DNA from 3 places in the Yersinia antarctica genome. Region 2 is predicted to be linked to each of the others. Evidence: predicted binding sites of a transcription regulator. Region 2 holds the regulator's gene; each other region holds the start of a gene.

Region 1 (3,286 bases), 660 kb from region 2:
CGGCAGTGGCAGGTGTCCGAATAACACCAATGAGGGTAATAATAATGATGAAGCGCAATATTCTTGCAGTAGTAATCCCAGCATTGTTAGTAGCTGGCGCAGCTAATGCAGCAGAAATCTACAACAAAGACGGCAACAAACTTGATCTGTACGGTAAAGTTGATGCGCGTCACCAGTTCTCTGATGCCAAGGGTCAAGACGGCGACGAATCTTATGTTCGTTTCGGCTTCAAAGGTGAAACCCAAATTACTGACCAACTGACCGGTTACGGCCAGTGGGAATATAACATTCAGGCTAACAATGCTGAAGCTCAAGAAGGCAAAGGTAACAAAACCCGTCTGGGCTTTGCTGGTCTGAAATTTGCTGAGTTCGGTTCATTCGACTACGGCCGTAACTACGGCGTAATCTATGACGTCAACGCATGGACTGACATGCTGCCAGTGTTCGGTGGTGATTCAATCTCCGCCTCTGACAACTACATGACTGGTCGTTCTACTGGTCTGGCTACTTACCGTAACACCAACTTCTTCGGTCTGGTTGATGGCCTGAACTTTGCTCTGCAATATCAAGGCAAAAACGAAAGTGGCCGTGATGGCTTGCTGACCACTCAAAACGGTGACGGCTTCGGTATCTCTTCTACTTATGATATCGGTTACGGCGTAAACTTCGGTGCTGGTTTCTCTTCTGCTAACCGTACTACTCTGCAGAAAGATGCTCACCTGTCTAACCAAACATTTGCTGAAGGCGATAAAGCTCAAGCATGGAACGTTGGTGCTAAATACGACGCTAACAACGTATACTTGGCTGTAATGTATGCTGAAACTCAGAACATGACTCCATTCGGTGACGATTCTGTTGCTAACAAGACTCGTGACATCGAAATCACTGCACAGTACCAGTTCGACTTCGGTCTGCGTCCGTCACTGGGTTATGTTCAGTCCAAAGGTAAGGATCTGAACAACAACACTGATGACAACCATGACCTGTTGAAATATGTTTCTGTTGGTACCTACTACGCATTCAACAAAAACATGACCACCTATGTTGATTACAAAATCAACTTGCTGGACGAAGACAACTTCACCCGTGCTAACAATCTGATGACTGATGACGTTGTTGGTGTTGGCTTGGTATACCAGTTCTAAGTTAAACTTAATCACGCAGTTTATCTGCTGACATAAGTTGAAAAAAGACAGGGCTTCGGCTCTGTCTTTTTGTTTTTATCCTTAGCCAATAGAGGGATATTACGCTGTCGAATGCACTATTTTGCCGATTTTTCACCCTGAATTCCCCCGCCTCACAACATTCATTTCTTTTTATCGCAAACGGTTGGCAAAGACTGCAACTGGCGCTACCCTGATAGTTCTGTTTGCTTAACGCTAAGCCATGGAAGCCTCTGACATGTTTGAAAAAATCACTGCTGCACCTGCTGACCCGATTCTGGGCCTGACCGATATTTTCCGCGCGGATGACCGCCCTCATAAAATCAATCTGGGGATTGGTGTCTACAAAGACGAAACCGGTAAAACGCCGGTGCTGACCAGCGTGAAGAAAGCTGAGCAGTATTTGCTGGAAAACGAAGTTACTAAAAACTATCTGGGTATTGATGGCCTGCCGGTTTTCGCCAGTTGCACGCAAGAACTGTTGTTCGGTGCCGACAGCGCTATTATTGCCGATAAGCGTGCGCGTACCGCTCAAACCCCAGGTGGTACCGGTGGGTTACGTATTGCTGCTGATTTTATCGCCCATCAGACCAGCGCTAAACGTGTATGGGTCAGTAATCCTAGCTGGCCGAACCATAAAAATATCTTCGCCGCTGCCGGGCTTGAAGTGGTTGAGTATGCCTATTATGACGCTGCGAACCATTCACTGGACTTCGATGGGCTATTAAAAAGCCTCTCAGAAGCTCAGGCTGGCGACGTAGTGCTATTCCATGGCTGCTGCCATAACCCTACCGGTATCGACCCAACCGAAGCCCAATGGAGCCAATTAGCTGAGCTGTCAGTTGCCAAAGGTTGGCTGCCACTGTTTGACTTCGCCTACCAAGGTTTTGCCAAAGGTTTGGAGGAAGATGCTCAGGGGCTGCGTATTTTCGCTGCTAAACATCAGGAACTGATCGTTTGTAGCTCTTATTCGAAAAACTTTGGTTTGTATAATGAGCGTGTCGGGGCTTGCACCATTGTTGCCGCTAGCAGCGACGTGGCCGATATCGCCTTCAGCCAGGTTAAAGCCGTTATCCGTGCTAACTATTCCAACCCACCAGCCCATGGGGCGTCAGTGGTTGCCACCATCCTGAGCAACGCGACATTGCGCGCCATTTGGGAACAAGAACTGACCGATATGCGCCAGCGCATTCATCGTATGCGTCAGTTGTTTGTGAATACATTGCAGGAAAAAGGTGCGAAGCAGGACTTCAGCTTTATCATTAACCAGAATGGGATGTTTTCATTCAGTGGCCTGACTAAAGAGCAGGTTCTGCGCCTACGCAATGAGTTTGCTGTTTATGCTGTCAACTCTGGCCGAGTAAACGTTGCAGGTATGACACCTGATAACATGGCTCCGCTGTGTGAAGCTATCTGTGCTGTGATTAGGCATCAATGACCTACCGTAAAAAGGGTGCATATGCACCCTTTTTATTTTGTTTCAAATGTCAGAATATGAGTCTTAATGGAACATATATTTGGCAAATTCGCTCATCGGCATGGGCCGCCCATACATATAGCCTTGCAGATAGTCGACGTTATGGGCCTGTAAATAGCGCATTTGAGTGTCGTTTTCGACTCCCTCTGCAATGGTCTGCAACCCCAGTCGGGTCGCGAGATCGATAACATTCCCGACAATGTGGCTCGACAATGCATCGGAACCAATCATGCCAACAAAACTTTGGTCAATTTTCAGAAAATCCACTTTAAAGTTCTGCAAATAAGTCAGACTTGAATGCCCGGTACCAAAATCGTCGATAGCAATAAATACCCCCAAAGCATGCAACTCGGCAAACAATCGGTCAGTAATCTCATCGGCAACGATTAATTTCCGTTCAGTTAATTCCAATGTGATATTGATTTTATTACCACCAAAGGCCTGAATAAAACGGCGGCAATCATCTACCAGACTCAGATCACGGCAATGGTTAGCACTGATATTAAAACCAAAGTGAAAACCTTCCGGTAACTGATTTACGTAAGGTGCAAAAGTGGTACTAACTTGCTGCATGATAGCGCGAGTCATCGGAACAATAAGTTCACTGTCCTCGGCCATCGGAATAAATTTATTCGGCTGAATTAAA
Region 2 (3,286 bases):
GCAGACGTTTGAAGCTCTTGTTGCATTGCGCCAAAAGCGGGTAGATACATGTCAGTGGCCAAATAGCCCAACATACTCAGACCGGCCAGATAGAACATAAAACCAGACGACGTTTTCATTCTTTATTTCTCTTTATATCCTTGGTCCTTGAAACCGCAGAGGTGTTAGCAGCGGCTCCAATGACGTTGGCTAAATTATAATTTTTGCAGGCAAAACTTCTGTTATAGAAAATTAATTGCGGAGGGCATTCTATCCGCTGCGATATTCTGTTGTGAAACGGTAATATTTGCACCATGCTATTAAAAAATTTGATAGCAAATTGGTGATGTAAAAAGGTGAAAAACTATGTGGTCTGAATATTCACTGGATGTGGTGGACGCAGTAGCCCGTACTGGGAGTTTCAGTGCTGCTGCTCAAGAATTGCACCGCGTACCGTCTGCGATTAGTTATACGGTGCGCCAGTTGGAAGAGTGGTTGGCCGTTCCGTTGTTTGAACGACGTCATCGCGATGTGGAATTAACCGAAGCTGGCGTGGTTTTTATTAAAGATGCGCGAGATGTTATCAAAAAAATGAATGACACACGCCGTCAGTGTCAACAGGTGGCGAATGGTTGGCGTGGGCAGTTAAATATAGTAATAGATAAAATTGTTAAACCACAGCGTAGTCGCCGTTTAGTGTTGGATTTTTACCGACATTTTCCTGATATTGAACTGCGGGTACGCTATGAAGTATTCAACGGTGTGTGGGATGCGCTGGTGGATGGGCAGGCGGAAATGGCCATTGGTGCGACCCGCGCGATCCCGGTCGGTGGGCGGTTCATCTTTCGCGATATGGGCTTTTTAAGCTGGCATTGTGTGGTGAGTGTCGATCATCCTTTAGCCCAATTAACCGAGCCACTTAGCGATAATCAGTTACGGCCTTATCCCTCACTTTGCCTGGAAGATACCGCCCGTAATTTACCTAAACGTGACACCTGGACTTTAGCAAACCAGCAGCGATTGGTCGCCCCGGACTGGGCAACGGGAATCGATTGCCTGTGTGCAGGATTGTGCATCGGGATGGTGCCGGCACACATGGTATCGCCGTTGATTGAGCAAGGGAAGCTAGCGGCACTGACGCTGGCTGAACCGTTGCCCGATAGTCCATGTTGCTTGACCTGGGAGCAGAACAACCATTCACCAGCATTGGCCTGGCTGCTGGAATATCTAGGTGACAGTGTCACACTTAATACCGAATGGTTGAAAGATGACAGTGAGTTATCAATCAATGACTGAGGATTAATGAGGCAAGATTAGCCGCCGATAGAGCTAAACACTACCGGCAGGAGAGGATTAACGGCGATAATCGAGGAACGGGCCATCAGCGACAGAACGGCGCTCAATCAGTTTAGGGTGTACCTCAATGGTCTGCGAATCTTCACGTTTGCTGACAATACGGTCAAGTAACATGGCAAAGGCCGTTTCGCCCAAGCGCTCTTTGGGCTGGTGAATAGTGGTAAGCGCCGGCGAGAAATAGCGCGCATTACGCACATTATCATACCCGATCACCGAAATATCTTGTGGTATCCGTAGGCCCAACTCATCAGCAGCACATATCGCGCCCATGGCCATAATATCGCCGCCACAGAACACCGCCGTTGGGCGATGTTTTTGTGTCAGGATTTGATGCATCGCTTTATAACCGGATTCCGGTTCAAAATCCCCTTGGACCACCCACTCATCACGCAGGGTAATATTTGCTTCTTCCAGTGCTTTCAGGAAGCCCTGGTGGCGGCCACCACCGGTATTACGGGCTAACTGGCCGGGGATAGCCCCAATGTCACGATGACCGCGCTCAATCAGGTAACGGCCCGCCAAATAGCCGCCTTCAAAAGCGTTATCAATAATCGAGTCAGTAAAATCACCCCGTGCGGTTCCCCAATCCATGACGACCATTGGGATATTGCGATATTCTTCCAACATCCCGAGTAGCTGCTCAGGATATTCTGAACACATCACCAGCAACCCATCGACACGTTTTTGTGCCAACATCGCCAGATAAGCTTTTTGCTTGTCCAGATTATTATGAGAATTACATAAAATCAGGGTATAACCTTTGCTATAACAACTATTTTCGACCGCTTCGATCACTTCGGCAAAATAGGGCGCTTCGCTGGATGTTGCCAGTAAACCAATTGATTTAGTGTGATTAACTTTCAAACTGCGGGCTACAGCGCTGGGTGAATAATGCAGTTCTTTAATGGCAGCCCACACCGCAGCCTTGGTATTCTCGGCGACGAAACGAGTTTTGTTGATAACGTGCGAAACGGTGGTGGTGGACACACCCGCGTGTTTGGCCACATCTTTAATCGTTGCCATAAAAAGAATGACTCCTAAGCTTACCGGTTACAGTAGGGTAAGTATTATGTTAATCGTTTGCCTGCATAACCCGAAAACCGCTCAGACAAAAACACGATATTAGGCTGGGAAGTTAAATCAGCTGATTGTCTGAGAGTATTTATTGGACGTTATTAGTCGGTATGCAGTTATGAACTGCGAATTTTGGCTGATCTGGAGGAAAAGTGAAAGGGGTAATCAAAGTTATAAAGTGCGTAATGAGCACAAGATTTTTTTTCTGAACTGTGGGAAAATAATTTAACACACTAACTATGTGCCTTTTCCCTACTACAAACTAACCGGCTAAGGAGTTTTTATGGATACCAATCTGAAAATGTCGCTGATTACGACTGTTGGTGCGCTGGCGATGATTATTGTCTTTAGCTTCGTGGCGGTAATGAATTAATTAAACCGCTTGCCGGTGTGAAGTGATAAGTAGGGCGGGTTAATCCCGCCCTTAATTATTTTTACGCGTAATGCGACGATGGGTTGTCACTCTTCTTGCCGTATCAGGCTAAATTTTTCTCAACGAAAGACCAGTTAACCAGTGCCCAGAAGTTTTCCAGGTATTTTGGCCGCGCATTGCGGTAATCAATATAGTAAGCATGTTCCCACACATCTACGGTTAACACTGGTTTATCGTTGGTGGTCAGTGGAGTTGCTGCATTAGACGTACTGACAATCGCCAGTGTGCCATCTGCTTTTTTAACCAGCCAGGTCCAGCCCGCACCAAAGTTTTTTACTGCCGCATCAGTAAATTGTGCTTTAAATTCAGCAAAAGAACCAAATGATTGATTAATGGCATCGGCAACTTTGCCCGTAGGTTCGCCGCCGCCGTTAGGTGACAGGCAGTGCCAGTAGAAGGTGTGGTTCCAGACTTGGGCCGCATTATTAAAGATCCCGCCATTAG
Region 3 (3,286 bases), 1.3 Mb from region 2:
TTCTGTTCTCTGCCACCCCAACGGCGGCTGGCAGTTATGTTATGACCCGCGCCATGGGAGGCAATGCCACCCTGGCGGCGAATATCATTGCCATCACCACGGTCGGTTCATTCTTTACCACCGCGCTGGGGATTTACTTCCTACGATCGCTCGGGGTGATGTAGTTTTTAAGGAGAAGTCGATGGATGCATTATGCCCGGTTTGCCAAAAACTGATGACCGAAGTAAGTGGCCACTTTCATTGCTCTAATTGCCATGGCAACTATCAGCAACAGGCGGAGTGCCCTGATTGCGTCAAACCGTTGCAGGTACTGAAGGCGTGTGGCGCGATTGATTATTTCTGCCAGCACGGTCACGGACTCATTTCGAAAAGCCGCGTTCACTTTAGTTACTTGCCGACGATTTGACTGGCAGCAATTGAGCCAGGCGGCGTTACTCTTTTGCCGCTTTCCGTTGACGAGCCTTCTTCGCCACATTGATTTGGGTGATTTCACTTTCTACCCAACCGTCCTGCAATCGGGTGGTCAGCTTATCACCAGCCTGCACCTGCTTAGTGGTTTTCAGCACTACCCCAGCCGGAGTCTGCGTGACACTGTAGCCACGGGCCAAGGTTGCTAATGGGCTGACGGCCTCTAACTGCGAGCAGGTGATACCAAAACGCTGCCGGTAACCATTAAGCTGGCGCTCTAATGCCTGGCGCAAACGGTATTCCTGCTGCTGTACTTGTTGGCTGTAACGGTGAATTTGCCCTTGCGGTTGCACTTGCGCGAGGCGCTGCTGGAGCCTTTCGGTGCGCCGGCTTAACCAGCGGATTTGGTTTTGCGCGCTCTCTTCCAGACGGCGTTGCAGCTTTAATAACAGGGTCTGCTGACGTGCCAGTCGCAAATGTGGGTGTTGTTGCTGTAAACGGTGTTCAAGGCGGGTGAATTGCTGGCCGCGCTGTGCCAGATAATAATCCATCGCCATTTCCATCCGCTGCTGCTGTCCTTGAATTTGCCTGACCAGCTCAATCTGGTTACGGCTCACTAATTCTGCGGCAGCAGACGGTGTTGGCGCCCGCAAGTCAGCAACAAAATCAGCAATAGTGATGTCGGTTTCATGGCCGACTGCACTGACTATTGGGATGTGGCTATTGAAAATAGCGCGGGCGACCCGTTCGTCGTTAAAACTCCACAGGTCTTCCAGCGACCCGCCGCCGCGCCCGACGATTAATATATCGCACTCGGCACGTAGGTTAGCTAACTGAATGGCACGGACTATCTGCAATGGAGCATCAACGCCTTGCACTGCTGTTGGGTAAATAATTACTGGCAATGATGGGTCACGGCGTTGCAAAACCTGTAGAACATCATGCAGCGCCGCACCACTGGCAGAGGTGATGACGCCAACTTGCCTGGCAGGACTTGGCAACGGTTGTTTATGATGCTGATCAAATAGCCCTTCTGTCGCCAGTTGTTGCTTGAGTTGATCAAACTGTTGTTGCAGCAATCCGTCACCGGCAGGCTGCATGCTTTCCGCAATTAACTGATAATCGCCACGCGGCTCGTACAGGGTAATCGATGCCCTAACCAACACTTGTTGACCATTTTGTGGGCGAAACGTAGTACGGCGGTTAGTGTTGCGAAACATCGCGCAACGCACCTGCGCTTGGGCGTCTTTTAGGGTGAAATACCAGTGACCGGATGACGGTTGGGAGAAATTGGATATCTCGGCCGTGAGCCAAATCTGGCCCATTTCCATTTCCAGCAGTTGTCGCACCGTCTGATTAAGACGGCTAACAGTAAAAATTGTTGATGCGGAAGATTGTGACATGTGACCTGGATCAAATTTTAAAACAAGCACTTAATTGATCGATATTACCTACCTCAGACCGGTTGGCAAGAAAAATTATGAGAAAGTGCTGGAGGCAACCGATTACGCTCTGTATAATGCCACGGCAATATTTTATCTTTTCACATCCACCTTGGTGAGATATTGCCCATGCTACGTATCAAGAAAGAAGCTCTGACATTTGACGACGTTCTCCTGGTTCCAGCCCACTCCACAGTTTTGCCTAATACGGCCGAACTTGGCACTCAACTGACCGCAACTATCCGCCTAAATATCCCTATGCTGTCCGCAGCCATGGATACCGTTACCGAAGCTCGTCTGGCCATTGCGCTGGCACAAGAGGGCGGTTTAGGTTTCATTCACAAAAATATGTCCATTGAGCGCCAGGCTGAAGAAGTCAGCCGCGTGAAAAAACACGAAAGTGGCGTTGTTACCGAGCCGCAGACTGTTACCCCAACCACCACCCTGCGCCAAGTGAAAGAATTGACTGCCCGTAACGGTTTTGCAGGTTACCCGGTGGTAACCGAAGATTATGAGCTGGTTGGCATTATCACTGGCCGTGATGTGCGTTTTGTGACTGACTTAGACCAACCCGTGACGGCGGTGATGACACCGAAAGAGCGTCTGGTTACCGTCAAGGAAGGCGAAGCTCGTGAAATTGTCTTGCAAAAAATGCATGAAAAACGTGTCGAGAAAGCATTGGTTGTTGATGATAGCTTCCATCTGCGCGGCATGATTACTGTAAAAGACTTCCAGAAGGCAGAGCGCAAGCCTAACGCCTGTAAGGACGAGCATGGCCGTCTGCGTGTTGGGGCTGCTGTGGGTGCCGGTGCTGGCAATGAAGAGCGTATCGACGCGCTGGTCACCGCGGGTGTTGATGTTTTACTGATTGACTCATCCCATGGTCACTCTGAAGGTGTTCTGCAACGAATCCGTGAAACCCGTGCCAAATATCCTAACCTGCAAATCGTTGGCGGTAACGTTGCGACGGGCGCGGGTGCAAAAGCCTTGGCTGATGCCGGTGTGAGTGCCGTAAAAGTAGGGATTGGTCCAGGTTCAATCTGCACCACCCGTATTGTGACTGGTGTAGGTGTGCCACAGATCACGGCGATTGCTGATGCAGTCGAAGCACTGGAAGGTACCGGTATTCCGGTGATTGCCGATGGCGGTATCCGTTTCTCTGGCGATATTTCTAAAGCCATTGCCGCGGGTGCTTCCTGTGTCATGGTGGGGTCTATGCTGGCAGGGACTGAAGAGTCTCCGGGCGAAATCGAACTCTATCAGGGCCGTTCATTCAAATCTTACCGTGGTATGGGCTCACTGGGCGCGATGTCCAAAGGCTCTTCTGACCGTTACTTCCAAACTGACAATGCTGCCGATAAACTGGTACCGGAAGGTATTGAAGGTCGTGTCGCATACAAAGGTTTGTTGAAAGAGATTGTACATCAGCAAATGGG

What was found. Region 2 encodes PurR, which represses purine synthesis genes. Its sites were predicted from a motif close to CANGCAAACGTTTGCNTG; they were not measured.
Positions count from the first base shown of each region.
Region 1: a site for PurR is predicted at 1,319-1,336, ahead of ACWJJO_RS13955 (amino acid aminotransferase). Genes of this name have one in related genera too.
Region 3: a site for PurR is predicted at 1,903-1,920, ahead of guaB (IMP dehydrogenase). Genes of this name have one in related genera too.

Region 1 covers NZ_JBSJQF010000001.1:2,988,495-2,991,780, forward strand. Annotated here, with positions in the region: gene ompF (porin OmpF) at 48-1,145, shown strand; gene ACWJJO_RS13955 (amino acid aminotransferase) at 1,402-2,601, shown strand; gene ACWJJO_RS13960 (EAL domain-containing protein) at 2,665-3,286, opposite strand, start outside.
Region 2 covers NZ_JBSJQF010000001.1:2,328,825-2,332,110, forward strand. Annotated here, with positions in the region: gene punC (purine nucleoside transporter PunC) at 1-119, opposite strand, end outside; gene punR (DNA-binding transcriptional activator PunR) at 346-1,275, shown strand; gene purR (HTH-type transcriptional repressor PurR) at 1,333-2,358, opposite strand; gene cydH (cytochrome bd-I oxidase subunit CydH) at 2,693-2,782, shown strand; gene sodB (superoxide dismutase [Fe]) at 2,886-3,286, opposite strand, start outside.
Region 3 covers NZ_JBSJQF010000001.1:3,596,261-3,599,546, reverse strand. Annotated here, with positions in the region: gene ACWJJO_RS16695 (AEC family transporter) at 1-164, shown strand, start outside; gene ACWJJO_RS16690 (zinc ribbon domain-containing protein) at 182-406, shown strand; gene xseA (exodeoxyribonuclease VII large subunit) at 432-1,811, opposite strand; gene guaB (IMP dehydrogenase) at 1,980-3,286, shown strand, end outside.